One region of the Trichococcus flocculiformis genome, then DNA from elsewhere that is predicted to be linked to it. Evidence: predicted binding sites of a transcription regulator. Region 1 holds the regulator's gene; each other region holds the start of a gene.

Region 1 (10,126 bases):
CCACGATTCCTGCTTCTATCATGTTCACCCACTCATCGGTTGCGGCGTTATAACCCATACCAACTTCAAGTCCTTTGATCTTATCGGCTACAACAGAGCCTTCTTTACCAGCATTTTCAGCGATTTGTCTCACTGGCTCTTCCAATGAACGCGCTACGATGCGCGCACCTGTTGCTTCGTCGCCGGTCAGTTCCAACGCTTCAACGCGTTTTTGAACGTTGATCAAAGCTGTACCACCACCGGATACGATACCTTCTTCAACAGCGGCGCGGGTTGCATTCAAAGCATCTTCGATACGCAGTTTGCGTTCTTTCAATTCAGTTTCGGTAGCAGCTCCGACTTTGATGACACCGACGCCACCGGATAATTTCGCAAGACGTTCCTGTAATTTCTCACGGTCAAACTCTGAAGTTGTCTCGGCTGATTGCGCACGGATGACCGCAACACGCTGTTCGATGGCTTCTTTTTCGCCGGCTCCTTCAACGATGGTTGTGGAATCTTTGGTTACGACAACTTTACCTGCACGACCCAAATGTTCTACGGTAGTATCCTTCAATTCCAAGCCTAAATCCTCAGCAATAACGGTACCACCTGTCAGGATTGCGATGTCCTGCAGCATTTCTTTACGGCGGTCACCGAAACCAGGTGCTTTGACTGCCGCTACATTGAATGTTCCGCGCAATTTGTTCAATACTAATGTAGGCAACGCTTCGCCGTCAACATCATCAGCAACGATCAACAATGGGCGACCTTGTTGCAGGATCTGTTCCAATAAAGGCAAGATGTCTTGGATATTGGACAATTTACGATCCGTGATCAGGATATAAGGTGCTTCCAATTCTGCTTCCATTTTGTCGTTGTTGGTGACCATGTATTGCGATAGGTAACCGCGGTCGAATTGCATCCCTTCAACAACATCCAACTCGGTTTCGATCCCTTTTGACTCTTCGATCGTGATGACTCCGTCGTTGCCGACTTTCTCCATTGCTTCCGCAATCAATTCGCCGATTTCTTTCGATCCGGACGATACAGCAGCTACCTGTGCGATCGACTCTTTTGAATTTACGGTTTGGGAAATTTCTGCCAAGCCTTTTACGGCTGCTTGAGTAGCCAATTCGATACCGCGACGGATGCCTACCGGATTTGCGCCTGCTGTAACGTTCTTCAAACCTTCACGAACGATCGCTTGTGTCAAAACAGTGGCAGTCGTTGTACCGTCACCAGCAATGTCGTTTGTTTTGGAAGCAACTTCGGAAACCAATTTCGCTCCCATATTTTCGAAACGGTCTTCCAATTCGATTTCTTTGGCGATTGTCACGCCGTCATTCGTGATCAATGGAGAACCATACGCTTTTTCTAAAACAACGTTGCGGCCTTTAGGTCCTAATGTCACTTTTACGGTATCTGCTAAGATATCCACACCACGAAGCATTGCTGCTCTTGCGTCTTCTGAAAATTTAATGTCTTTTGCCATTTATCGATTCACCTCATGAATTTTATTTTTAGTCCAGAATTGCTACGATGTCGCTTTCTTTGATCACTAAGTATTCTGTGCCTGCATATTTGACTTCTGTGCCTGCATACTTTTCGAAAAGGACAGTATCCCCCGCCTTTACGGTCATTTCGATGGTTACGCCGTTATCCGTCACGCGGCCTGCTCCTACAGCAATAACGGTACCGGTTTGGGATTTTTCTTTAGCGGACGACGGTAAAACGATGCCGCCTACAGATTTTTCCTCTTCTTTGGCAACTTCTACAATAACACGGTTTCCTAATGGTTTTAACAAGATGATCCCTCCAAAAATAAGTTTATTTTAGCACTCATCAACTCAGAGTGCTAAGTTACATTTCTATATTAATCAATCTCCAATTAATTTGCAAGAGGGAAGCCGATTTTTTCTGATTCTATTTTTTTACGCTATTATGCTATACTGTTTATCAAGCGTAAGACGTCAGTTCTCTCAGAAAGGTACTATTATATGAATAAAAAAATACGTTCCAGGTCAACGTTAGCCATACAGATCATTCTCATCTATCTCGCTTCTCAGCTTCTGCCGGTCGTTATACTTTTTTTCATTCCGGAGGCAGATCGTATCGCAGCGGCTATGAATCTCTCGCTATTCTTCGCTTTCCTAGGGACTGTCCTTATGGTAGCATGGAATAGCAGAAAAAAATGGACACCACAAAACAGCCTTACAGAGCAACCAGCCGCCCCAATCGGAAAAACGCTCGCGATCGGAATCTTTGGCTTCTTGGGAGCTATCCTGATTCAGATCGTCGCGATGAACGTGGAGTATCTTTTGTTCAAGATGCCCGTGATTTCCGAAAATACGGAAGTATTGCTGGACTTGACAAACCGCTATCCATTCTTTATTTTTAACATTATCATCTTTGCACCTGTGATGGAGGAATTTGTATTCCGTAAAGCGATTGTCACACATCTGGTTGATGCAATCGGGATCGTCGGCGCAGCCACTATCAGTGCTTTGCTTTTTGCGATTGCGCATAATGATGGGCACTATTTGGTTTATGGCTCTCTGGGACTATGGTTTTCTTTCCTTTATTACAGAACAAGAAACATAGCCACTCCGATGATTGCGCATGCGTTGATGAATGCCGTATCCGCTTTGCCGATTCTCTCCCAACTCATTTCGTAAGGCACGTGAAGTCCGCTATTTAGGAAAAAGAAAGGAATAACATGACTTTAAAAAATCTATTAATTCAAGTAATCATCCGTTTTGTTTTCGCAATCCTTTTCATTTCGCTGGCAGTCGACGCAGTGAATACTGCAGGGTGGGGATTCATGGCCATCATCAGCGTGCTGTTCGCAACAAGTGATGTCGTAAAAGGCGTTCGCATGTTCAACGCCTACCTGAAAATCAAAAACAGCATCGACAAAAACTAGGAAAAGCGGTACAAGCCCGCTCTGCCTCGAAAGAAATTTAGGAAATCTGGCCTCGCAACGTTTCCTACGGTCACCTTGTACTAGGGCTCTAAGGGATGAATCCCTAAGAGTCCCATGCAAATGAGCATCGTAGAGCGCAATTGCTGAGAGACTTCCTGCGTCAGCAGGTTAGTCGAACAGTATCCTTGGCTCGAAGAGACAAGGGGTTCCTGCCTCTCTTTCCGAGAGGCAGGCTTGGACCGCTAGACATCACTTTGGAAACACCAAATAATTTGCTGACCTTTAAATCACCCTTGGTGATGCATTTCTTTGTTCAAAATGTATACCTACTTGCTAATGAAAAAAAGAAGGATGAGGCGGCCTCATCCTTCTTTTTGCGTTTTCTTATCATCAACTGCCGACTTTGCTCAGCCGATATCATTGTCCAAGAAATAAATCAACGTCTGCAATTCATTCGTCAAATCCACATTCTGAACGCGGACATTTTCCGGAACGGAAAGACGGATCGGGGTAAAGTTCATGATGCCGCGAACGCCCGCTTCGGTCAAACGGTTCGTTGCATCCTGCGCAACTTCTTGGGGAACGGTCAGAATGGCTACATCAATCTGTTGGATACGCAACTGCTCCACCATATCCGTCATGGGGTACACCGGTACACCACTGAGGATTTTACCAACAATGCCTTCATTGACATCAAATGCTGCACTGATGCGCACATTGTTGCTTACGTGGAAGTTGTAGTTCAACAAGGCATGACCCAAATTACCCACACCGATCAAAGCAACGTTCGTCAAACGGTCCTGATTCAAGGTTTTGCTGAAGAAATCCAACAAATACTCGACATCATAGCCGTATCCTCTTTTACCCAGTGCGCCAAAATATGAAAAATCCCTACGGATAGTAGCACTATCCACTTTTACTGCTTCACTGAGCTCAGTGGATGAAACACGTTTTTTACCAGCGTTATGCAAAAAGCGCAAATAGCGGTGGTAAATCGGCAACCTCCTTGCCGTAGCTTTTGGAATATCATTCGTCGACATTTTTTCTCCTCTTCTTTCCTCTTTCATTTCGTAACTCATAGTGTTTGTGCGGTTCCGACAAACTTTAAAAAGTATGTTCACATACTTAAGCTTTCATTTCATACTGCCTATTATATCACCTGATTGTGAAAAATCTACTAATTTGTTCGAAATCGGACTTGATTGTGAAGCCTTTTTTGAACAACATGTGAAATACTGTAACAAATGTAAGCGGAGTCGCCAACATTTTTTCACATGTACAAATACGTGAATATAGCAATAACTTTGCTTGTCCCTATCGAATCAATGCATGCTGTGATAAAATGGAAGGGATAAATGCCAGCATTTGCTTAGAAAGAGGACACTACATATGATTTTACTGCAAGGACAAAATTTGGCGCGCCTTTTTGGGGCGAGCGTCTTATTCGACAATATTCAAATTACTGTTCAAGACCATTCGCGTATTGCACTCGTCGGCCGAAACGGAGCCGGCAAATCGACCTTGCTGAAGATTTTGGCAGGCATCGAAGCAACGGATGCCGGCTCTGTTTCAAAGAGCAAGGACGTAACGATCGGCTACCTGGATCAGCATAGCGCGGTCGATTCATCCAACACGATTTGGCAGGAAATGTTGACCATTTTTGCCCCGCTCATCCAATTAAGTAAGGAAGCTGAACAAGCCGCCGTCGCTTTGGGGGATCCGGACTTGCTCGAGGATGAAGAAGCCTACCAAAAAGCTCTGGAACGCTATGACCATCTCCAGCATACTTTGCACGAAAAGAACGCGTACGGCTATGAATCCGAGATCCGTTCGGTGCTTCACGGATTCCAGTTCTACGAAGGAGATTACGATCGTCCGATTTCCCAATTGTCAGGCGGCCAGAAAACCAGGCTTGCCTTGGCCAAAATCTTGCTTGAAAAGAACGACCTGCTCATTTTGGATGAGCCCACCAACCATCTGGACATCGATACGCTGGCTTGGCTGGAAAATTATCTGATCGGTTACAACGGTTCGCTTTTGATCGTTTCCCATGACCGATACTTCCTGGACAAAGTCGCCACGGAGGTGTATGAAATCAGCCGCCACAAGATCCAGCACTACAAAGGCAACTACTCCTATTATCTGACCGAGAAAGCCGCCCGCCTGGAGCAGGAATTGAAGGCTTACGAGAAGCAACAGGATGAAATATCCAAATTGGAGGATTATGTCGCCCGCAATCTGGCGCGCGCTTCCACGACCAAAATGGCGCAAAGCCGCCGCAAACGTCTGGAAAAAATGGAGCGGATGGACAGACCGAAAGGCGATGAGCGTTCCGCTCGCTTCTCTTTCGATATCGCAAAAGAAAGCGGAAATGTCGTCTTGACGCTGGAAAACGGGGCTGTCGGCTATGCCGATAAGATCCTGGCTGATCCGATCAATCTTGACATCCGTAAACAGCAGGCGATCGCGATCGTCGGGCCGAACGGGATCGGCAAGTCCACTTTGCTGAAGTCGATCATTTCCGAGATTCCGCTTTTGAAAGGCAGAGTCCAGCTCGGCGCCAATGTCGATCTCGGTTATTATGACCAAGAATTAGGCAACCTTTCCAAAAACAAGAGCGTTCTCGCCGAAATCTGGGATCTTCATCCCACGCTGAACGAAAAAGATGTGCGCAGTATCCTGGGGAGCTTCCTGTTCTCCGGCGCCGATGTCGAAAAAACGATTCCGGCATTGAGCGGCGGCGAGAAGGCAAGGCTTTCGCTCTGCAAGCTGGCACTGGACCAAAAGAATTTCCTTGTCCTCGATGAACCCACAAACCATTTGGACATCGACAGCAAAGAAGTGCTTGAAAATGCCTTGATCGATTATGACGGCACCCTGCTTTTCGTATCCCACGACCGCTATTTCATCAACCGGATTGCGACAAACATTGTCGAACTTTCCGCTGAGGGCAGTAAATTATACCTCGGGGACTACGATTACTATATTGAAAAGAAACAGCAAGAAGCGGCGTTGGCAGCTTTGCAGCAGGCCGAAAACGCCACGGAAACAAACGCTGCCGTTGAGCCTCTTTCGAAAGCAAAAGGGGATTACGTTTCTTCCAAGGAAAAACTGAAATTGGAAAGAAAACTGGCTCGGCAGGTGGAGGCTTTGGAGGATGAATTGGCGACCGTCGAGGAGGCCATCGCTGCGATCGAGCTGCAATTGACCGAACCGGAAGTCTACGGTGACCATGAAAAAGTCCAACAGTTCAACCAGCAGTTGCTCGCCCTACAGGCACGGCAGGACGAGCTGATGCAGGATTGGGAAGATCAGACAACCGCTCTCGAGGAACTGAATGAATAGTGAAGCCGATAAGCGTTTCCTGTCTTAGTTGAGGAATGCCGGAACTTTTGTTAAGTTGCACTCGAACAAGTACGCATAATAGGAATATGGAGGTACGAATATGTTGGAAGCCGTTTTATTTGATATGGATGGTGTCATCATCGATACGGAACCATTCTTTTTGCGATCAGAAAGTATGCTATTGAAGGAATTCGGAGTGGACACCGAGTTGGAGTATCATTTCCGCTACCAAGGGACCACGCACGAATACATGTGGGAAACAATGAAAAATGAATTCAATCTGGATGCCCCGGTAGGAGAATTGGTGGAACGGGCGAACGTCATCCGCAATCGCCTGATGGATGAAGACGGCCTGCAGCCGATACCGGGTGTGATTCCCTTCATTGCACGTCTGCATGAAGCCGGTGTTCCTTTGGCAATCGCCTCCTCTTCTCCTTTGACGGATATCCATAAGGCTGTAAAAGCATTGGACATCGAAAAATATTTCAGCTATTTTGTTTCGGGGGAAAGCGTTGCGCATTCCAAGCCCGCGCCCGATATCTTCCTGGATGCTGCAAAAAACTTGAATGCCAAACCGGAGAACTGCGTTGTCATTGAGGACTCCAAAAACGGAGTTGCCTCTGCACATGCGGCCGGCTGCAAATGCATCGGTTTCCGCAATCTCGAGTTCCCTCCGCAGGATCTGTCGTTGGCTTCCGTCATCGTCACCGATTTTTCGGATCTCGATGCCGATTACTGCCGAGCGCTGGTCGATTAAGAATAAGAAAAGCTGAACGGGTTCGTTCAGCCCTGATTAAGGAAACACTGTGACCTAATCGGTCAAGTGTATCATGCCTCTAAGCGATTGAAATCGCAAGAGTCATGACAATTTAGGAAATCTGTCTGCCTGAGCATCGAAGAGCGCAATTGCTGAGAGACTTTCTGCGTCAGCAGATTAGTCGAACAGTATGTCTTGGCTCGCAGAGACAAGAGGTTCCTTATTCTTTTTTCCGAAGGGCTAACCCGTGAAGCTGGACATCATTTTAGATGCATGAAACATTTTGCAAACTTGTGAAACACCTACGGTGATGCATTTTTCACTCTGGAAAATTTTATAAATTCCTGTATGTCAAAAAAAGAGAACGTTAGTCGACATAGTCGGCCAGCGTTCTCTTTTATTATTCGCCTAAAACCAAGCCCGGATGTGCATTCAGATCGTATCCGGCAAAATGTTTTTGTTGGTATTCGGTGTAAGCCGCAGCTCCGATCATCGCCGCATTATCCCCGCATAGCGACAACGGCGGAATGACTACCTCGACTTCCGGAAGCTCCAGTGCCATTTTTGCCGACAAAGCTTCACGCAAGCCTCTGTTGGCGGCGACTCCGCCGGCCAACAGCAGCTGCTTAATGTTCTTTTCCTTGGCCGCGCGCAACGTCTTATGCACCAGAACATCCACGACACTTGCCTGGAAACTGGCGGCCAAATCATAGGGATTGATGTCATCCCCTTTTTGGCGTGCATTGTGGACAGTATTGATGACGGAACTTTTCAATCCGCTGAAGCTGAAATCGTAATTGTCTTCTTTGATCATAGCGCGCGGAAAATGCATCGTTTCCTTACCTTCATGAGCCATTTCATCCATTTTCTTTCCACCAGGATAAGGCAAGCCCAAAATGCGTCCGATTTTGTCGTAAGCTTCCCCCGCGGCATCATCCCGCGTTTCGCCGATGATATCGAAAGATCCGTCCTTTTCCATATACACCAACTCCGTGTGCCCTCCGCTGACAACCAACGATAGCAATGGGTAGCGCATCGGAGTCACCAACTGGTTCGCATAGATATGGCCGGCCATATGATTGACCGGAATGAGCGGTTTCTGATGGGCAAAAGCAAGAGCTTTCGCCGCACTGACACCGATCAACAACGAACCTACCAAACCCGGGCCATGCGTCACAGCAACTGCATCGATGGCATCGAAAGTTACCTGCGCTTCATTTAATGCCGCTTCCACGATTTGAGTGATCTGCTCTACATGATGACGGCTCGCCACTTCCGGGACGACCCCGCCAAAACGCATATGGCTTTTGATCTGGGAAGCGACAACATTCGAAAGGACTGTATTTCCGTTTTTCACCACAGCTACACTCGTTTCATCGCAACTGCTCTCAATCGCGAGTATGGTCACATCTGTTTGCGTCATCAGCCTTCCGCCTCCTCTTGTTTTTCCGATGTCAGCGCCAATTCCATGATGTAGGCATCCTCGATCGGATTATGATAATACTCTTTTCTTCGGAATATTTCCGTAAAGCCTATTTTTTTATACAGGTTATAGGCAGCATCATTAGAAACACGGACTTCGAGCCAAAGCCGCTCCATGCCCCTTTTTTTCAGCAAGGCAATCATTTCCTGCAACAATTTTGTTCCGATTCCTTTCGCCTGATGATCAGGGGCTACCGCAAAATTGTTGATTGATGCCTCATCTACAACCGCCATGCAACAAATATAGCCCACCAGCTTGTTTTCCTCCATATAACCTACATAAATGGAATGATTGTCCTTCAATTCAGACAGGAATGAGGATACTTTCCAACTGGAATGCCCCTCATTGGCCAGCATTGTAAGTTCGTACAAAGTCTGTGCATGTTGGTCCAATTTGCCTGCGCCCGTCTTCAGGTCGCATATTTCAAACGTGCGTTGCATGAACATCTTCCTTTTCTTCCGATTGTTTTCCTGCCAAAGGCCATACCATATCCAAAGCGTCTTCGCCGTCACCGTGATAATAATGCTGCTTGATCTGCTCCGGCAGAAAACCCATTTTCGTGTATAAAGCCTTCGCCCGATGGTTTGAAATCCGCACTTCCAAGCTGATGCTTGTGGCGCTTTTTTCTTCCGCAAAGCTTCTCAACACGCGCAACAACAACGTTGCCGCGCCAATCTGCTGAAATTCGGGCACTACCGCCAAATTCGTTATATGAATATCTTTCCCATCCAATCTTGCACCCAAAAAACCGATAGGCATACGGCCTTCATACAAAACGTAATAAAGCGACTTCGGGTTGTACAGCATATCATTTTCCAATGCTGTCCTTCCCCAGGGTGTTGCGCCATCGTAGCTCATCCGCTCGATATAAAGAATATCGGGAATGTGCTGTTTTTCGCCGACCATCAATCTGACAGGAAGCTGGTTACGCAGCAGATAGGTTTTCTCATTGGAGAGAACGCGCTTTGAATGGATTTTGGCCAGAACATCAAATCGGATTTCCTTATACATGGATTTAAATCGATGAATCCACTCTCTCAACGTAGTCTTCCCTCCGATTACTAAGATGCTGTTGTTCCCATTTTTCTTCAGCTTCCGGTTTTTTTAAGTAGGACGGCACAAAGGTGTGCGGATCCTCCGCGGTCGCGGATTCCGAAAGTGTGGCCAGCACGCTCGCGCGCGGTAAAGCCTGTGATTCTCCAGCAAATAGCGCGCGTTCCTTGAATAATTCACCGATGCGTTCGCGGTATTTGCTGACATCCTCTCCCACGAACAGATAAGTGCCTTCTTCCGCCAACAAGCGCTGGAACCACTCTTCGCTGGCTATATGTGTGTCGGCAATCCGTTCCACCAACAAATTGTCCTCGAATTGATAAACAGCTGTGTAACAGTTCCCCCTACGCGCATCAATCATAGGAACAAGCTTGTGCGCAGCCCCTTCGCAATTGCCGGCGATAACCTTCAGGCTGGAGATCGGCACTAAAGGAATCGCTAACGTCCATGCAAAAGTTTTCGCGATGGTCGCTCCGATCCTGACTCCTGTGTAGGAGCCCGGCCCCTTAGCGACTGCGATGCATTCCAAATCGGCAGGTTTCCATCCGGCAAGTTTCATGACATGATCCACTGCTGGCATCAA
Region 2 (10,126 bases), 160 kb from region 1:
ATTGGTCTGATGGGAGTTCAGCGATAGATAGCTGTCGCGCATATCTGTCGTCACCTCGCGGTTTGAAGTAATCATCTCGGATACCTTCAGCAAATCATCGTGGATATCCGAAAAATAACTCCGCCTTTTGCGGACGCCTTCCAGGTGTTGGGAATTCAGCATGCGATAAAGCAGATCCCGCATTGGATTGACGGTCTGCAGCAGACCCAGCAGAAGATGCCGAGATTCCATCAATTCTGGTATGAATGCGGCAGTCGTTTTGTTCAGATTATCCTCTTCAAGTTGAGCCAACCTGTCTTCGATGTCGTGGATTAAAGGGAAATAATTATCCACAATCTGATCAAGGATTCTGTAAAAAATAAAGTACGGGTCCCAGTTTTCGGCATTATGTTGGGCCAACAATTGTTTCTGTACATAGGCTACTTCTTTTGAGTGAGCGAGTTGAAAAGTGACGATGAGTTTTTCACTGACAAAGAAGTCCAACTCTTCTTTGAAGAGGTCTCTACCTTCTTCGCGAACGTGATGCGTCACATAAAATGTGTAATCGTCATAATAATCCAGCTTCGGACGCTGCAGTATCTGCAGGCAGTCTTCGATAGCGAGCGGGTGGAAATGGAAGGTCTTCTCGAGATATTTTACTTCGGAGGGGCTAGGTTCATTGAAGTCGGCCCAGATCCATTTGTAGGCTGAAAGGTCGGTCGCATCCAAATCGATGTCTGTGTGGACGAGATTGTCAGCTGTGATGCCGATAACTGTTATCATATAATTGCACCTTCTTTACGAGTGATTTCAATATCCATTATACGGGAAATGCATTGCCGATGCCATTTTTGGGTCATTCAGCATTCCAGTAGCAGAGAAATGTGCGATAATGGGAGCAAGAAGACAAACGGAATGGAGGACATCGGATGATCAAGTTGATTTTGACTGATATGGACGGCACTTTCCTGAACAGTCAAGGAGATTTCAATAGGGAACTTTTCAAGCAGGTCAAGCAATTGATGACGGAACAAGAGGTCGTCTTTGCGCCCTGCACAGGCAAGCAGAGCGAGCGCGTCGAGGAAATATTCGGCGAAGATGCCGCTGATTTTTGGATCCTGGGGGACAGTGCTTCGCGGATCAAACGCAATGGTGCAGTCGTCTATGAATCTTTATTGGAGAATCGGACAGGTCGTGCCATCCTGCGCGAACTGGAAGAGATGCAGCTTGGGCATACGTTGATTGCTTGTACGAAAGAAGCCGCCATGATCAAAACTGATCTGTCGCCCGAAGAATCTGCAGCTGTCAGGAGATCCTACAAAAAAGTAGTTACGGTGGCGGATTTCGGGAGCATCGAGGATGATTTTATCAAAATCACGGTGCGCGATATGCAAGAGCGCTGCATCGAGACTGCTGAAAAACTGGCTGCTTTTCGCAATCGGGCGCATATCGTCGCTTCGGAAAAGGCCTGGCTGGACATCACCGATTTGAACGTGCATAAAGGGAGCACGGTCGCCCATCTGCAGGAGCTGCTGCAGGTCACCCCGGAAGAAACGATGGTGTTCGGAGACGGAATGAATGATGTCGAAATGATGAAGAGCGGCAGGTACAGCTTCGCTGTGCGGAACGCTTATCCAATCATCAAGGACACGGCGGCATTCACCACGGGAAGGTCGAATGATGAGGACGCGGTGTCGCATACAATCCTGCAGTTGCTTGCGTTGCAAGGCTGAAAGCTTGTCGAGGCGGGCCCCGTCCATTTGCCTGGAAATTCCATTTGACTTGGAGTCCACTCCAAGGTGTAGGATACAATTGAAGCTAACTGTCAGGATAAGTTTTGATGCCGAAAGGATGGACGAGATGATAAACATAAAGAAAGCCAGCGAGGAAACGGGTGTATCGGCCGATACGATCCGCTACTATGAGAGGATCGGTTTGATTCCACCGATCAAAAGAAACGAAAACGGGGTCCGTGAATTTGATGAAGAAGATCTGAAGTGGATCGCCTTCAGTCGCCAGATGCGCAATGCGGGGCTATCGATAGAATCCTTGATCGAATATCTTGCGCTCTTCCGCAGCGGTGAAGAGACTGTTCCGGCAAGGATGGATCTTTTGGTCGAACAACAGCATGAACTGCAGGAACGGATCGATGTCATGCAGCAGGCAATGGATCGGCTGACATTCAAAATCGAAAATTATACAAGTCATATGGTTCCGAGCGAAAACAAATTGAGGGAATTCAAGTGATTCAAGCCTAAAAAGCTCCCGTCAAAACATTGCAGCTATACAGCGATGTTTTGACGGGAGCTTTTGCATTTCTTTTAGTTGGTTCGGATCCATTGAGTCGACATGTCGACGCCCGCATCCAGCATGAGATTATAGACGGGACACCTTCTTTCAACTTCAGCCGCCAGCTTCTCGATGGCTTCGTCGGTTTCATCTGTCTCGATATGGTTCACGAGCGTGACTTCCTGGAAGTAGGTCCGGATATCATCTTCTCCGGCAAAACCGCGCGGATCAAAGGTGCCTTCGACGGTGAACGACAGGCCTCTGTAGGCGAGCCCTTGTTGTTCGGCTACATAGTAGGCAATGATCGAGGTGCAGCCTGCCAGCGAACCCAAAAGATACTCCAGCGGATTCGGCCCTTTGTTGTTGCCGCCCATCCGTTCCGATTCATCGACAAAAAATTCGGGCAGATTGCGGACTTTTACCGTAGTGGTGATGCCATTGTGCGATTGACCAGTGATCCTCAGTTTCGATAATTTTGTTTCTGTCATCTGGATAACCCCGTTTCTGTTTTTTGGTAGCGCTTACTTATTTATTTTATCACAGCAGCTCGGTATAGGCTTACCAGAAGCTCTGATCCGCCCCGGCAGGATATCCAAAATAGCCCGCGAGTGGTATACTATTCCTGAAGAGAAAGTTGCTGACAGGCAAATGTTTGCTCACGTTTATTCATGAAGAAAAGGGGTTTTCTCAATGGAAAAAAAGGATTTGGATCTTATATTGGCTAATTTTGGACCGGAAAAGGAATTCATCGGCGATGGCTATTTCCGTATCCGCGACAAGGGCAATGAGCATTATGAGATCGCTTATCTTGTATCAGCCTGTTGTGGAACAACGAATTACTTCCCGCAGATTACTGTTCATGTCGAAGGCGATAGAGTGGTTCCCGACTCCTTACTGGATCTGGTATCCAATCCGGCAAAAATGCTCAGTTATTCACCTGAGACGAGTGCTGTGATGGAAGAGGAATTGGATAAACTCTGCCAAAAGTTTTTGGATATCAAAGGGTTGAAAACAGCAAACGCCGGAACACCAGACTGATCTCTGGTGTTTTTTATATTAGTTTGAAAAAAGAGCAAGTGAGTGCGGAAATGACGCACTCACTTGCTCTTTTTTTGATTTTTTTCGTTTGGATCAATAAGGCTTTGCTGCTTCGAACGAGCCTTTGATGACACGATTGCAGTCTCCGCATTTCAACCAGTGGCCAAGATCGTTACTTTCCTGATACACGCTTGACGGTTTTTTGCACTGGCAATACAGGATTTCAGTTTCTTGAGGGGGATCTTCGGGAACAATATCCAGAAAGGGCTCTTCGGTCAACCAAGTGGCATCGATAGAATGATCGTTATCTTTTGATAATTTATCCATGATAATCCCTCCTATGGTTAAATATCCGCTCTTGTGCACAACGCATGGAAAATCTTCTGTACTCAATTTGATGATACAACTTCTGCTACCGAAAGCCAAATGATATGGTTCTCAGCGAAAAGGCGCGTTTTTTTAATATTTTTTCAAAGGCTGTCGCTGTAGGCTGTCATTAATTCCTTCGCCATATCGATCATGGCCAAGTCGACTGAGGAAAGAGTCTTTTCTTTGCTGTAGGCAATGAAGTAGCGGGTGCGGACGATGCTGGTTTCGATATAGAAAATATTGTAACTGTCCATTAATTCGCTGTTGTTAAGCGCACTTTTGGGCAGAAAAGTCAGTCCCATGCCTTTTCGGGCAAGGGCCGCCGCCGTAGAGATATTCTGGGTCTCCATAATGATATCAGCTTTTATATCGAGATGCTTCAGGAATTCGTTGGCTTGTTTGCGGATACCGGATTGGGAGGTAGTCAACACATACGTTTCGTTCTTCAACAAGTTCAAAGGATAAGGGAATTTTGTGATTTCCTTCAATTCGGACTGGTAAAGAGGGCTTGTGTCCGGAACGATGACGCACCACTTATCTTCGGCGAGCATCGTGTAGGAAAGTTGTTCATTATGGATCGGCATCATGCCCAGGTACAAATCGACTTTATTTTCCAGCAGATCCATTTCCGTTGTTTTGGCGTCCTGTTCCATGATTTTCAAGACGATGCCGGGATATTTTTCATGGAACTTCGGCAGAATCAAAGGGAGCAGAAAAGAACCCATGATCGGATGGACGCCGATACGAATTCGGCCGTATTTCAGCTTAGTGATCATGGTCAATTCGTTTACCATATCTTCATATTGGTTCTGCATTTTTTTCATGTGCGTCAAAAACCTTTCACCGGCATAGGTCAATTCCATAGGCGTCCGGTTGCGCTCAACCAATTTGGTTTGGAGTTCATCTTCCAGTTTCGTGATGGTTTTGCTGAGGTAAGGTTGGGAAATATATAGAGACTTTGCCGCCTGAGTGAAGGTGCCTTCACTGACGATGGCATCCAGGTAGGCGATGATGGTGGTCTGTTGCAGCATTCTTAGTCATCCTTTCAATCGTGCTGTTCTACTGTTGGTTATACTGGGAAATGTTTAAGAATTGCAAGCGTTATTGTACCTCATTTTTTAATTGTGAAAGATAAAATAATCACAATTATAACAGAAGAGTTATGAAGATGATATCTATTCAGAACAAAAAAGATATGGACGAAGAATGACCCATTAAAATAGAGGTGTATTATATTTGTTCATAAACTCACTAATAACGAGCTTTACATCCCAAATCTAATTATTTCATATAACCAAATGGTTATGATAAACCGGTGAAGATTACTATTTCACAATAGTTCAGATAAATTCTATAATGCAATCATAAAGAGAAAAGGTGAGCAAATGCAACGACGATTTCATTCGTCTGTGAAGGCTCATCACTCACAATTCAAGGAAGAAGGAAAAATAGATGACAACAATATGCGAAATGCTGGGAATAGAATATCCAATTTTTCAAGGAGCAATGGCCCGGATTGCAACAGCTGAGATCGCTTCTGCCGTTTCGAATGCAGGCGGGCTCGGTATCATCGGTTCAGGCGGGATGACAGCAGATCAATTGCGTGCAGAAATTCAAAAATGCAAAAGCATGACGGATAAACCATTTGCGGTAAATTTGATGTTGATGATGCACAATTGTCCGGAATTGGTGGATGTCGTGATTGAAGAAGGTATAACAGTCGTTACAACTGGAGCAGGCACACCCAAGCCATTCATGCCGAAATTCAAAGAGGCAGGGATCAAAGTGATTCCAGTAGTAGCATCCGTGAAACATGCGCAAAAAATGGAAGCTTTAGGTGCAGATGCAATCGTAGCTGAGGGAACGGAAGCGGGTGGACATGTCGGCGAAACGACAACCATGTGTTTAGTGCCGCAAGTAGTCAGCGCAGTCAACATCCCTGTATTGGGAGCCGGCGGAGTCGGTGACGGCCGCGGAGTCGTTGCGATGTACGCGATGGGGGCGCAAGGAATCCAAGTCGGAACCCTCTTCTTGTCTGCTGAAGAATGCCCGGTTCCGACAACATTCAAACAAGCGGTACTGGATGCTGATGATACAGCGACAATCGTTACAGGCCGCCGCAACGGGGCACCTGTCCGTTCCATCAAAAATAAGATGCTTACGAAATTCCAGGAACTGGAAAACAACAATGCATCCCGTGATGAATTGGAAGAGTTGGCGTTGGGTTCGTTGAGCAAAGCCGTGTATGAAGGCGATGTCGAGAACGGATCGGTCATGGCCGGCCAAATCACCGGTATGGTCCGCGATATCCGTCCTGCTAAAGAAATCATCGAAACGTTGTTCAAAGATGCCGAAGCAATCGCTAGCTCATTGAAAATTGCTTATTAATCAAAACTGAAAAAGCTCAGAGTAAGACTGAGCTTTTTTCTTACAAATGAATGTGAATGAACGAGCAAACAGGAGGGTACACTTATGACAAAAGTAATCACAGCTGCGGAAGCGGCAAAATTGATCAAAGACAACAGCACAGTGGCATTGACGGGATTCGGGTTGGCCTGTGTGAACGAAGAAATGGCCATTTCCATCGAAGATCGCTTTAAAGCGGAAGGCCATCCGAACAATCTGACAGTCATCCACGCGAGCGCTGTAGGGGATCGCCGCACGAAAGGGATGAGCCATTTGGCGCACGAAGGTCTGATCAAACGTTGGATCGGCGGTATCGTCAGTGCTTCTCCGCAAATCAGCGATCTGATCGTCGAAAACAAATGCGAAGCCTACAACCTTCCGCAAGGGGTCATCACCCAACTGTACCGTGAAATCGCCGCAAAACGCCCGGGCTTGTTCACTAAAGTCGGCATGCGCACATTCGTTGATCCGCGTCTGGAAGGCGGCAAGCTTTCCCCGTGCACGACCGAAGACATCGTCAAAGTCGTTGAAATCGAAAACGAAGAATGGCTGTTCTACCCTACATTCCCGATTAATGTCGGTCTGATCCGCGGAACGGTAGCCGATGAAAAAGGCAACTTGACGCTTGAAAAAGAAGGCTTGCACATGGAAGTCCTTCCGGTAGCTCAAGCAGTCAAAAACTCAGGCGGGATCGTGATCGCTCAGGTGGAAACGTTGGCGGCTGCAGGCACGCTGCATCCTAAAGACGTGAAAGTACCGGGCATCATGGTCGACTACATTGTCGTGGCACAGCCAGGCAATCAATTCCAAACAGAGAACACTGAGTACAATCCAGCTTTCTCCGGAGACACAAAAGTACCATTGGATGCTGTAACGGCACTTCCGTTGGATGCCCGTAAAGTTATCGCCCGCCGTGCAGCGATGGAGTTGGTTCCTTCAGCTGTACTGAACCTTGGCGTAGGGATCCCTGTCAACGTAGCGACTGTCGGTGCCGAAGAAGGCATCAGTGATCAATTGGTATTGACTACCGAAGCAGGGTCGATCGGCGGCGTTCCGGCAGGATTGAGAGATTTCGGACACGCCTTCAACAGTGAAGCGATCATGGATCACCATGCGCAATTCGACTTCTACGATGGCGGCGGCTTGGACTTATCCGTGTTGGGACTGGCTCAAACCGATGCTTGCGGAAACGTGAATGTATCCAAGTTCGGCAACCGTGTCGCAGGTTGCGGCGGATTCATCAATATTTCCCAAGCTGCCAAAAAATTGGTGTTCGCAGGGACCTTCACTGCCGGCGGTTTGCAGCAGGAAGTCAAAGATGGCCGTTTGACGATCATCCAAGAAGGCAAAGCGAAGAAATTCGTAGCCGAAGTTGAACAAGTGACCTTCAGTGGGGAATACGCGTCCGAAGTGGAACAGGAAGTATTGTATGTGACCGAACGTGCGGTATTCGACCTTGAAAAAGGCAAATTGCGCTTGATCGAAATCGCGCCTGGAGTCGATCTGGAAAAAGATATTTTGGGGCAAATGGGCTTCAAACCGGTGATTGCCGATGATTTGAAAGTAATGAATGAAGGTATGTTCCGCGAAAATTGGGGAGAACTAAAAAACATCGTCATGGCGAATGGAAAATAAGGGAGTGTTGTTTATGAAAAAGGAAATTAATCGTTGGGCTGTCTTGGTCAGCTCGATGGGTATCTTGATGTGTACGGGTGCAGTTTATGCTTTCAGCGTGTTGGCAGGACCGTTGTCTGCCGCAAGAGGTTGGACAATGGCTGAGGTCATGGTAGCCTTCGCAATCAACGCGGCTTTAGGGCCGATTCCGATGATTTTGGGCGGCTTCTTGACCGACAAAGGTTGGTCGAAATGGAGCACGATGGCCGGAGCGGTATTGTTCGGAGTCGGTTTTGCTTTGGCGGGTACAGCTACGACTTTGACGGAATTATACGTGTATTATGGTTTGATGGCCGGTTTCGGACAAGGATTCGCTTATTCAGGCTGCCTAAGCAACACAATTCGTTTCTTCCCGGATAAAAAAGGTTTGGCTTCCGGATTGATCACAGCAGGTATGGGCGGAGCGGCCATCATTGCAGCTCCGATCGCGAACCAATTGATCCAAAGTATTGGCGTTGCTGACACTTTTGTGCGGATGGGTATCGCCTATGCAATCATCAGCTTCACTTGCAGCCTCTTCATCAAGGTTGCACCGAAAGATTACATGCCAAAAAATATGAACGCAGCGGCTACTGCAGCCGCGAATAAAGCGGTCGTAAATAAGAACTGGAAAGAAATGCTGCAGGATCCAAAATTCTATATGATCATCCTGATGTTCGCTATGGGTGCTTTCTCAGGCTTGATGATCGCTTCAAACGCTTCACCGATCGGACAATCGATGTTCGGCCTATCCGCAGCAGCGGCAGCCGTATATGTCAGTGTGTATTCTCTCAGCAATACAATGGGTCGCGTTATCTGGGGCGCTGTTTCCGATAAATTGGGTCAGCCAACGACTATCAGCATCATGTATAGTGTCATCATTCTTACTTTCTTGATCCTTATTTTCGTCAAATCGATGTTCGGCTTTACGATAGGGATCGTTGGTTTGGGCCTATGCTTCGGCGGTGTGATGGGCGTATTCCCATCATTGGTCATGGATAACTTCGGACCGAAATTCCAAGGCGTCAACTACGGTATCGTGTTCATCGGTTACTCGACAGCCGCTTTTGTTGCACCTAAAGTAACAGCGGGAATCGCTGCTGCGAACAACGGTGACTTCACTAAAGCTTTTTATGTCGCTATCGTGGTTGCGGTTGCAGGTTTGATCCTGGATCTTGTCTACAAGAAAAAAACAGCAACGAAAGCAATCACAGAAACAGCTCAATAAACAAAAACACCTTCTCGAACGCGAGAAGGTGTTTTTATTGAAATGATTTGTCTGATAACCGGGAGTTATCCGACATTGCGTGAGAATGTTCCACAGAAGTTGTCGGATTCTTCCGGGTTATCCGACAACTAGGCAGTCCCCGGTGTTGATTATGTCGGATTCTTCCGAGTTATCGGACAACCCGACAGCCCTCGGGAAGGATTATGTCGAATAATTACGGATTATCCAACAAATAGAGACTGGTCACGCGGTTGATTTTGATTACTTGCAGATATTTCCTTTTGCAACAATGCCTTCAAATATGGCCGCCGTCGTCTTCCCATTCATCTTCGTCATCATCCAGAGCTACCCATTCATCTTCATCGAGCCCCGGCAGGCCTTCGCCAAGGCCGCTGACGTTCAGATAGGCCAATTCTTCATTGATCGCTTTCGCGATTTCCCCGGAATCTTTGTATGCGAGGTCGAGTGTGCCGTCCGTGATGTCCAGGCGGGTATGGTCTTCCTCAGGCGCCAGATTCTCGGCGCGCACGCAACGGGGATAGAGCACGTCATCCTTCGCCTCGAAGGCTTTTTGCAGGACGATTTCATGTTCCCAGTTCTCTTCCATGTTGTACGTGTAAATGATTTTATCGTCTTTTCCTTGGATGTGGTCCCGCAGACGATCGGCTTCTGCCAATGTATCCTTATGCGGCTGGGCAAACCGGAAAGTGTGCGGGTGGAGATCGGACCAATTGAATGCACTTTGGAGAATGAAATGCAGATCGGAGAAAGTGGTGTCGTCATCCAATTGTATATCCCGCCAGACTGGTATGCCGACATCCAAAAGCGTAATTCTTAGTTCGAACATCATCTGAAAAACCACCTTTTTTATTTTCAGTATAGCGTTTTCATGACCCGAGTTCAAATAGGAGGTGATGCGCGAACCACAAAGAGAACTTAGCACCGTAGCGCTGGCCGATCCGCAAAACGGACTTATTCCGATTCACGTGCTATAATGGCGAAAAATGAAAGAGGAAGAAGGTCAAATTGTGTTTTATCCAAATAATTTCCAACAAGCAACATCAATAGAAGAAATCCGTCGTTTTATCGCAGAGAATAAGCTGGCATTCGTATACATTTCCCGGACGAACTGTGGCGTCTGCCATGCGGTTCGGCCGCAAGTGC
Region 3 (10,126 bases), 940 kb from region 1:
TCATCGTTAATCCTAATTTGGGCATTACAATTTCTTTGGCCATCTAATTTACACCTCCTTATGCTTTTAAGTCGTCTAATAGTTCTGCAGCTTTTTCAAGGACGCGCTCTGCATTAGGGATATACAGTTTTTCTAAGTTCGGTGCAAACGGAACCGGTGTATTTGGTGCCGTTACACACTTTATGGGACCATCCAAGTAATCAAAGGCTTTATCGGATACAACGGAAGCAATATCTGTTGCTGTATTGTTGTGGGGATTGCTTTCATCAATGACAATAAGCCTACCTGTCTTTTTGACAGAATTTATGACTGTTTCCTGATCCCATGGCGCCACCGTCCGCAAGTCAATGATCTCCACTGAAATATTGTCCTTTTCAAGAACTACTGCGACCTCTTCTGCCACAAATAGCATTTTGCCGATTGTTACGATCGTTAAGTCTGTCCCTTCTCGTTTGACAGCTGCTTTCCCAATAGGAATCGTATAATATTCTTCTGGCACTTCGCCTTTCATGCCATAGAGTGACTTATCTTCCGAGAATATGACGAGGTTATCATCCTCAATTGATGCAAGAAGTAAGCCTTTCGCATCATATGGTGTTGCGGGAACGACGACTTTCACTCCTGGGATAGATCCGAAAATCCCATAATAGGTACCTGAGTGTTGCGCTGCCGCGCTGACTCCCGCTCCGTGCATAGTCCTGACTGTCATGGGCACTTTGGCTTTCCCACCAAACATATAGCGCATCTTTGAGCCTTGTCCCAGAATGGCATCGAAACAGAACCCAATAAAGTCGTTGAACATCAACTCTGGTACTGGACGTAAACCTGTCACAGCCATCCCGACCGCAGCACTCATGTACCCCATTTCGGAGATGGGTGTATCAATGACCCGTTTACTGCCATACTTAGGCCCTAACCCTTTCGTTACCCCCATTACGCCTCCCCAGGCATCTTCATTTTTTTCTTCAAGATGGGCTACTTGCGCTCCTCCTGAAATATCTTCCCCTAATATCAGTACACGGTCGTCTTTTTCCATTGCTTGATCCAGCGCTTCGTTAACCGCTTTCATAAATGTGATTTCTCTAGTCATAATAAAGGCTCCTTCCAAATGTTTTATTGAGCGAATACGTCTTCTAATAATGATTCTGGTTTAGGTATTGGACTCTCTTGGGCATATTTGATCGAATCATCCACATCTTTTTTTGATTGCGCGGCAATGTTATCCAATTCTTCTTCTGTCATCAAGTCATTTTCAATCGCATATTCCCTAAAAATTTTGATCGGGTCTCTATCCGCCAACTCTTTTTCAGTTCCTTCTTTCGCTTTATAAAGTTGTTCATCACCTTCGAAGTGCCCAAAGTTACGATAGGTTACACATTCTACAAGTGTTGGACCTTCGCCTTTGCGCGCACGCTCAATCGCTTCACCGACAACATCATATACTGCGACCACATTCTTACCATCTACTCGAACGCCCGGCATATTATAAGCCGCTGCCCGTTCAGCAATCGTTTCTGTCCCGGATGAATACCATTGTGGGGTTGATTCAGCGAAAAAGTTGTTTTCATTGACGAACACAACCGGCAATTTCCAAATACTTGCCATGTTCATTGCCTCATGTGCAACACCTTCGTTGGCTGCGCCATCCCCAAAGAAACAAACAGCAACTTTATCGGTTCCCAAATAGACATTGCGCATGGCTGCTCCTACGGCTAAGCCGAATCCACCGCCAACCATACCATTTGCCCCCAGAATCCCCTTATCCAGATCTGCAATATGCATGGAGCCCCCTTTTCCTTTGCCTAGGCCGGTTGCTTTTCCGAATATTTCCGCCATCATGCCGTTTAAGTCTCCACCCTTAGCAATACAGTGGCCATGTCCTCTGTGCGTGCTTGTAATATAATCTTCATCGCTTAAATGCGCACATACCCCTGTCGCAACGGCTTCTTCCCCCGCATACAAATGAACAAATCCCGGAATTTGACCTTGCGCAAAAAAGCGCCTTGCTTCTTCTTCGAAGTTGCGAATATCTTCCATTTTTTTGAGTATCGTCTTTGATTTTTCTTTCGTTAATCCGGCTACAGTCGTTCCGACAGAAGTTTTAATTTCCAGGTCAATTTTACTTTTTTCTTTGGTGCGTGTAGGTGAAAATACTTGCTCTTGTCTTTTCATTTCTGGATCTTGTACCATAATGATTTCCTCCTATAAATTAAATTAGTAAACTTTGAACTACGTCCCCTGTCAATTCAGATAAGGTTGGATGGGCATAAATCAAGCCCTTCAACTCATTCAACGTGCCTTCCGCCGTTTTGAGCGCGAGAAGAGAATGAATCATCTCCGTGGCATCGCTTCCAACTATAACCACACCAAGAATGTCTTGATACTTTGATTCACTGATTATTTTAATGAATCCGTCTGTTTCTCCCGAGGCGATCGCTCTACCGTTAATTGAGAACGGTAGTTGGTTCACAATTACGTCATACCCTGCCGCTTTGGCTTCCGCAACACTCATCCCGAATGAAGCCACTTCTGGGTCAGTATAGACACAGCGCAGAACCGCTAAAGGATCAACAGGCACTTCCCTTTGCCCTGTGATGGCTCTTACCGCCTTCCTTCCTTCGGCGCTGGCAGCGTGCGCTAATTGATACCCGCCGATGACATCCCCAATTGCATAAATATGCGGCGCACTTGTTTGATAATATTCGTTGACTGCGATGAATTTCTTGTTAGCCGTGAGTTTGAGATTTCCAGCTTCCGCCAATGCAATATTGGCACGGCGCCCCGTCGCTACTAAAAGTTGATCGTACGCATACTTTCCTGTTGTTGTGTGAACATGTCCTTCCGTAACTTCCTGAACATCCGCTTTCACTTCAACGTTAATCTTCATTTTTTTCAGTTTTTTCTTGATGATGTCCCGGGCGTCAGGATCCTCTGTCATCAAAATATCCGGTGCCACTTCGATTATCGTCACATCGGTTCCTAACGGCTTCATCGCAAAAGCCAATTCAACAGCTATCACACCCCCACCGATGATAACCAGCCTTTCGGGTATCTCTTCCATTGAGAAAAATGAATCTGTCGTCAGGTAGTCTACCTTTTCCAACCCTTTAATGGGCGGTATAAACGGCGTGCTTCCAGTGGCTAATATGACATCAGCACCGGTGATTTCTTGATTGTTTAACCGAAACGTCGTGCCACTGATAAATTCCGCTTCCCCCTCCAGATATTGAATATGGTTGCTTTTGAATAGTTGTTGGATGCCACCTTGCAGCTTTGCTACGACACTATTTTTACGCTCCAATAATTTCAAAAAATCGATGGCTTCTACACCAGCCTTAATTCCGAATGCGTTCGCCCTCTCAATCGTTTGTAACCAATGGCTATGTTGCAAATAACTCTTTGAAGGAATGCATCCTACATTTAAACAAGCACCTCCGATCTTATTACGTTCAACCACCGCAACACTTTTACCACGTTGGGCAGCTTCCTCAGCAGCCACATATCCGCCTGGCCCTGAACCAATGATTAGGACGTCATAATTTGTCAAATGTCTCTCCCCTTTCTTTTACATCGTGAAATAACAGACGATATTTTGCAATCTAAAAGAAACGCTACAATCACAGTGTAAGCGTTTCCTAAACTGTAGTCAACCCATTCTCTAGTCAAAATTCGTTTTATCATCATTATCTTAAAAACATATTGTGATATATAATGCAATGTTTTGAAAATTCGGTGTTTAATCCGCTTCAAACATTTCCCAATTTCGTAATTTAATTTAATTTAACATAGCGATACCTAGAGGCCGATTGCTGAATCAAAACAGCTGTCCCAGATATTAAGGCGCAGATGTCCTTGTGTGTACTGAAGCATCAAACCAACAATATCTTCCCGTGCACTTAGCAATGAACACCTAACGCCTTCATCCATAAAGGCTTCATTGATCATGAAAAAGAAAAATCATAGTGATTGTCATCACATTGACCCCCTCTGTCCAATATTTGGATGAAGCTTTTTTTGCTTCAGCGCCGTCCTGCAATAAATTATCCACATGTTCCTTACACAACTTTTCATTATTAATCTTCAGCCGTTCTGAACGAAAATAAGGACATTCCTATCCGTTATGTCATAGCAAAGTTTTTGAAAGCGCTATATATTTAACCCAAACGGTAAAGGAGGAGTCTATATGAAATCTTTAAAGAAAATCAGTATGACCAATCAGATCATGATTGCGATGGTATTAGGTATTGCGGCCGGCTTAATTTTCGGTCCGGCGATTGCGCCAATTGCCGTAATCGGGCAAATCTTCCTGCGGCTGATTCAGATGGCTGTGGTGGTTATGATTATGGGTGCTGTGATTGAAGCGGTCGGAACTCTCGACCCGCAGATATTAGGTAAACTCGGAGGGAAGATGGCTGGCTGGTTTCTCGGCGGGACCGCGATAGCGGCAACCTTAGGATTGGCATTGGGTTATCTGATTCAACCGGGCGCCGGGGTTGATATGCAAATTGACACATCTGCTGAAGTTGCGACAGCGACTGGCAGTGTCACCGACGTTATTCTGGCGTTTTTCCCGTCGAATATTGTTCAGTCCATGAGTACAGGGAACATGATTCAAGTCATTATCTTTGCTTTATTATTCGGCTTATCGATCAGCCTGTTGAGTACGCGTCGGGATTTGACAGCGCTGAAAGCAGCGATTTCACAATTCAATGAGGTCATTCTCCAATTAGTTACTACTGTGATGCACTTGGCGCCTTTAGGAATTTTTGCCTTGCTGGCTAATGTCACCGGCGTAATCGGCCTGACCGTGATTTTACCGCTGGCGAAATTCCTCTTAGCGATGGCGATCGGTTCTGTAATATTCTTAGTGTTATGGATTTTCCTTACCAGTATGATTACCAAAGTGAATCCCGCCCATATTGTTAAGGGCTTGTCGCGCATGACCATTATGGCCTTTACGACGACCTCGTCAGCCATTACGCTTCCGGTTAAGATGGAAGATCAGGAGAATAAACTTGGCGTCAGCCGCCGCATTTCCCAACTGGTCGGTCCCTTGGGCATGGCAATGAACAGTAATGGCTTGTCGCTCTTTCTCGCCATCGCAGCTATCACATTGGCGCAGTTTTACGGCCTGGAGTTCACTTTAGCGAATGCGATCCAAACTGTCACCTTATCAACCTTGGCCACTTTAGGCACCGTAGCGGTTCCCGGCGGCGGGTTGGTGGCCTTGACGATCGTTATCCCGGCACTCGGCCTGCCCCCGGAAAGCATCGGCCTGTTGGCAGGTATCGATTGGTTCTCCGGCATGTTCCGCACAGTACTCAATGTTGATGCCGACGCCACCATTGCGATGATTCTTGCTCACGGAGAAGGCGAATTGGACCACCAAGTCATCAAAGAACTCAATGCGAACCAAGTAACAGATGTTTCCTGAAAAAATTAAAGGCTCATGAGCCACGCAAAAAGCCAAAATGACAAAAGTCGCTTTGGCTTTTTGTGTGTAGCGTATGAATTAGTTAGGAGTTCACATTGCCGATAACCGGAAAATAAGAGTGGCTAACTTATACTCGAAATTTTGGCATATAATTTATTCTTGGGAACATTTTTCTGGTATTATATTCTTATGACATTTTAATGGAGGAAAATCAAACATGTTGGAATTTAAACAAAATATACGGGGTAATGTGGCCCTTGGTGTAAACCCGCTTGGATGCAAGCAGGAAGTATTGAATGAAATCGACTATGTAAAAAACAAAGGAACTTTTGCAGGTCCGAAAAAGGTATTGATCATTGGTGCGTCATCAAGCTACGGTTTAGCCACCCGGATCAGCCTGGCTTTCGGTGCGGGAGCGGATACGATTGGCGTTTCTTTCGAAAAAGGACCGAAAAATGAACGGAACCTCGGCACAGCCGGCTGGTACAACAATATCGCTTTTCGTGAAGCAGCTGAAAAAGAAGGCCTGATCGCCAAAAATTTTGTGCAGGACGCCTTCAGCCACGAAAGCAAGCAAGAAGTCATCGCATACATCAAGAACGAGTTCGGCGGCAAAGTGGACCTGGTCGTTTATAGCCTGGCAAGCGGCAGAAGAACCGATCCCGATACCGGAGAGACGTACACTTCCGCAATCAAAGCCCTTGGGGAGCCAGTGGTTGGCCCTAATATCAATATGCAAAATCAGGATTTCTACATCGAAACGCTGGAACCTGCAACAGAGGAAGAAATCGCCGGTACCGTAAAAGTCATGGGTGGCGAAGACTGGCAGCTATGGATGGAAGCACTGAAGGAAGCAGATGTATTGGCTGAAGGGGTTCTGACGACCAATTATTCTTATTTGGGAACAGAGCTGAACCGTCCTTACTACGGTGGCGGAACCCTTGGTCTTGCCAAAGCAGATTGTGATGAGAAGGCGCAGACCATCAATGCGTTATTAGCTGACATCAACGGCAAAGCCCAGATTGTGGTGGCTACTGCCGTGACCACGAAAGCAAGCTCAGTCATTCCCTTCTTCCCTGTTTATTGCATCGGTCTTTACAAAGTCATGACCGAAAAAGGAACCCACGAAACACCTATCATGCATATCGACCGCATTTATCGCGATATGGTTTATGGTACCAAGGCTGAGTATGATGAAGCTGGCCGCCTGAGACCGGATAGCTGGGAACTTGACATCGACACGCAAGCTAAAACAAAGGCACTGATCCAGCAATTGAACGAAGAAAATTTCAATACCGACATGGCAGCTTACGACCTCCTCTACAAAGAGTTCTCGAACTTGAGCGGCTTTATGGTGGACGGCTATGTCGAGCAAGACGTTACGATCGAAGAATTGAAGGCATTGGAATATTAAATCGTACCGGTGACACCAATCACCTTTTATCCGCAATAATAAATGAAAAGTCTTGGCTCTGAGAGTCAGGACTTTTCTGCTTCTACGGTTGACAACACAAGCGTTTCTCTTCCATCCGGTTGCCGTTTCCATCTAAATATTGGTCGACAATCAAAATAGTGTTATAATGATAGACAATGATACACCAAATTTGAATTAACCTTTATTGACCAGACACAGCTATTGCCTCTGCAAAAGAAAGAAGGAAAATGGATATGTTCAGAATAAAAAATTTCGAAGATAACAATGATGTGAAAATTGTCGAAGAGATGGGCGCATTTAAGGTCGTGGAATACTTGAAAGATTTGAGTGTCGATCACCTGACAGCTCAAGCTGCCTACTATGCTTCTGAAATGAACGTCAGAAGAAGACAGCTGGTCTGCGATGTCAGCCTTTCCGACATCACTGTTCAATCAGGAGCCATGCAGTGGATGGTCGGGAATGTCAGTGCTACAACCGGGCTTAAAGGCGTGGGCGATTTTTTGGGAAAAGCGCTTCGAGGGAAAGTCACGAATGAATCCGCAATTAAGCCTGAATACACCGGAACCGGAAAACTGGTATTGGAACCGACCTATAAGCATATTTTGCTGATTGATGTCGATGACTGGAATGGCTCAATTGTAATCGAAGACGGATTATTTTTGGCTTGCGATTCGGAATTGAACCACAAAGCAGTTATGAAGTCCAACCTCTCTTCTGCTGCGATGGGCGGAGAAGGTCTTTTTAACCTAGGTCTTTCTGGCGGCGGGATTGTCGCACTTGAATCGTACGTACCAAGAGAAGAACTGATAGAAATAGAGTTGGAAAATGATGAATTGAAGATTGATGGGAATATGGCGATCGCTTGGTCCGGCAGCCTTGAATTTACAGTGGAACGATCTGGCAAGACACTTATGGGTTCAGCCGCATCCGGCGAAGGTTTGGTCAATGTCTATCGTGGAACAGGCAAAGTTTTGATGGCGCCCGTTCTCCGGTAAAAAAACATGACCTATCGATCGCTTGTTTCATTTTTGATACCAAGCGATGCCATTCACTTAAGCAAGTTGACAACTGTAAGAAAAGCTGAACGGGTTCGTTCAGCCCTGAAAGAAATTTAGGAAATCTGTCCGCCTGAGCATCGAAGAGCGCAATAGGGCAGATTTATCTAATTTCCGAAGGGCTAACCCGTAAAGCTGGACATCATTTTAGATGCATGAAACATTTTGCGAACTTGTGAAACACCTACGGTGATGCACTTTTGAGTAAAAAAAATTTTATAAATTCCTATCCCATAAAAAAAGCGAGGATGCCTGATGCATTATCGCTTTTTTTTGACTGCGGGGCCAAATTGTTGAATGTTCCTCAGATATTCGACAATTTCGATCCAGCAGGATGTCAAATTGTCGAAAGTTTCTCGGCATTCGACAATATCGGTCCAATCTGGTGTCAAACTGTCGAATCTACCTCACCTATTCGACAGTTTTGGCCACCACGCTGAGCATTATTCCTCCTGCCTCTTATTTGTCACTAGCCTTCAGTTACTGACATTTAGTTAGTCACTGTGCTTTTTTAACCATTCAACGGCCACAGTCGCAAAAGAACCCGCTCCGATCGGAAGAGCCGCTTCATCAAATAACACACCCGGATTATGGTGCGAGAAGTTATTTCCTTCAACTTTACAATTAAGCATGATATAGGTTGTCGGCAAATGCCTGGACACAACAGCCATATCTTCAGAAGCCATGATCCTCAAATCCGGATAGCCTTTAAAGGCAGGATTCCCGGTTTCCAAAATTTCCGCAATTTCTTCGGTCAAGTCAGGATCATTGTATAAAGATGGCACACTCGCAAATATTTCAAAGTCTATTTTTGCCCTTGTCGTTTTCTTTATTCCCGCCAGAATATCCGTTATTCTCCCTTTTACATACTCCCGCACTTCATCATCGTAGGTGCGTAATGTTCCTTGCATCTCTACAACTTCAGGAATGATGTTGCTGTTCGATCCTCCCGAGAACATTCCGAATGTTAAGGTAGCTACAGACAACGGACTCACTTCTCTTGAGATTAGTTCACCAAACTCTTGATAAATGATCACGCCTGCATTGATAGGGTCTATGGAAGTATGTGGATACGCTCCGTGGGCACCCTTTCCCGTAATTGTGATCTTAAAATTGTCACAAGAGGTGCTTGTATGTCCCTTATAATACTCAAAACTTCCGACACCTTGATTTAATCCCGTATGCATAGCAAACGCCACATCCGGCTTGGGATTTTCTAAAATGCCGGCTTCAATCATATCTTTCGCTCCAGCAAATATCTCCTCGCCTGGTTGGAACATAAGCTTGACCCTACCGTGAATGTCCGCTTTATTTTCAAGCAATATTTGTGCAGCAGTCACCAGCATAGCGGTGTGCAAATCATGTCCGCACGTGTGCGCCATATTGTTCGTCGCTTTGTACTCCAGCTCATTCATTTCCTTCATCGGAAGGGCATCCATGTCAGCACGAAGAACAATCGTTTTGCCAGGTTTCTCCCCTTCTATGACGGCACTCAGCCCCATCTTCCCCACTTCTTTGACTTCCAACCCGATCTCTTCCAATCTGTTCCTGACGTAGGCTCTTGTATTGGGCAACTCCATGCCTATTTCTGGGTTTTGGTGAAGTGTCCTTCTGTCCTTTACAAGTTGCTCTTCCAGCGCATAGGCTCTTTCATAGTATTTATTCATGCTTCCTGCCCCTTTCTAATGCTTGACGAGATTCTTTTTCTTTGCAATTTTATTTGCGATCATCGGTGTCAGAACACTTGTGATTACCACTGCCATCGCGATTTGAGATACGACCAAGGGTACAATCGGTTCAAGTTCAGGGTAGGCTTGTGCAATAACACTTGGGGCCGCTAAAGACACGCCGGCTACAGAGGTCAACGCAATCGCGGATAGTCCATTCGCTTTCAACAGCTTCGTTTCCGTAAAATATAAAGTCGGCAAGAGGATGATATAAAATAGGACGCTTAAGATAATCCCCGCCAGCCCAGCTTTTGCCGCCTGAAACAGATTGATGCTGTCTCCTAAAACCCATCCAAAAAAGGGCATGATGATGCCGATAGCCGGCAAGCAAAAATCTCTGAATTCATGATCCAAATTCCCGATGATCATCCCCGCCAACAGAGGAATCACAACTGAGATAATCGGCGTCCAGACTATATCAGTACCGCTTGATAAGGAATAAACCAACAGAGGGACAGCAGGCACACAAAACACA

Evidence for each region. The regulator Rex, encoded in region 1, represses fermentation and respiration genes when NADH is low (regulators of the CRP and FNR family bind a similar motif). The targets are predictions, from matches to a motif close to TTGTGAANTANTTCACAA.
Region 2: the regulator Rex is predicted to act here: its motif matches at 4,912-4,929, upstream of ACKPCD_RS03550 (nitronate monooxygenase).
Region 3: the regulator Rex is predicted to act here: its motif matches at 3,700-3,717, upstream of lpdA (dihydrolipoyl dehydrogenase).

Annotation. Positions count from the first base shown of each region.
Region 1 is NZ_OY759718.1:847,677-857,802, reverse strand. Features, by position in the region: gene groL (chaperonin GroEL) at 1-1,474, opposite strand, end outside; gene groES (co-chaperone GroES) at 1,503-1,787, opposite strand; gene ACKPCD_RS04390 (CPBP family intramembrane glutamic endopeptidase) at 2,148-2,657, shown strand; gene ACKPCD_RS04385 (DUF4305 domain-containing protein) at 2,699-2,905, shown strand; gene ACKPCD_RS04380 (redox-sensing transcriptional repressor Rex) at 3,313-3,945, opposite strand; gene ACKPCD_RS04375 (ABC-F family ATP-binding cassette domain-containing protein) at 4,295-6,250, shown strand; gene ACKPCD_RS04370 (HAD family hydrolase) at 6,351-7,007, shown strand; gene tsaD (tRNA (adenosine(37)-N6)-threonylcarbamoyltransferase complex transferase subunit TsaD) at 7,408-8,430, opposite strand; gene rimI (ribosomal protein S18-alanine N-acetyltransferase) at 8,430-8,930, opposite strand; gene rimI (ribosomal protein S18-alanine N-acetyltransferase) at 8,914-9,531, opposite strand; gene tsaB (tRNA (adenosine(37)-N6)-threonylcarbamoyltransferase complex dimerization subunit type 1 TsaB) at 9,506-10,126, opposite strand, start outside.
Region 2 is NZ_OY759718.1:691,498-701,623, forward strand. Features, by position in the region: gene corA (magnesium/cobalt transporter CorA) at 1-762, opposite strand, end outside; gene ACKPCD_RS03520 (HAD-IIB family hydrolase) at 909-1,712, shown strand; gene ACKPCD_RS03525 (MerR family transcriptional regulator) at 1,843-2,226, shown strand; gene ACKPCD_RS03530 (OsmC family protein) at 2,301-2,756, opposite strand; gene ACKPCD_RS03535 (hypothetical protein) at 2,959-3,306, shown strand; gene ACKPCD_RS03540 (hypothetical protein) at 3,400-3,633, opposite strand; gene ACKPCD_RS03545 (LysR substrate-binding domain-containing protein) at 3,777-4,706, opposite strand; gene ACKPCD_RS03550 (nitronate monooxygenase) at 5,128-6,063, shown strand; gene ACKPCD_RS03555 (acyl CoA:acetate/3-ketoacid CoA transferase) at 6,148-7,716, shown strand; gene ACKPCD_RS03560 (L-lactate MFS transporter) at 7,730-8,962, shown strand; gene ACKPCD_RS03565 (plasmid pRiA4b ORF-3 family protein) at 9,258-9,812, opposite strand; gene ACKPCD_RS03570 (thioredoxin family protein) at 9,991-10,126, shown strand, end outside.
Region 3 is NZ_OY759718.1:2,999,739-3,009,864, forward strand. Features, by position in the region: gene ACKPCD_RS14240 (dihydrolipoamide acetyltransferase family protein) at 1-43, opposite strand, end outside; gene ACKPCD_RS14245 (alpha-ketoacid dehydrogenase subunit beta) at 59-1,090, opposite strand; gene ACKPCD_RS14250 (thiamine pyrophosphate-dependent dehydrogenase E1 component subunit alpha) at 1,114-2,037, opposite strand; gene lpdA (dihydrolipoyl dehydrogenase) at 2,210-3,547, opposite strand; gene ACKPCD_RS14260 (dicarboxylate/amino acid:cation symporter) at 4,184-5,434, shown strand; gene fabV (enoyl-ACP reductase FabV) at 5,652-6,848, shown strand; gene ACKPCD_RS14270 (AIM24 family protein) at 7,103-7,864, shown strand; gene ACKPCD_RS14275 (M20 metallopeptidase family protein) at 8,419-9,591, opposite strand; gene ACKPCD_RS14280 (2-keto-3-deoxygluconate permease) at 9,607-10,126, opposite strand, start outside.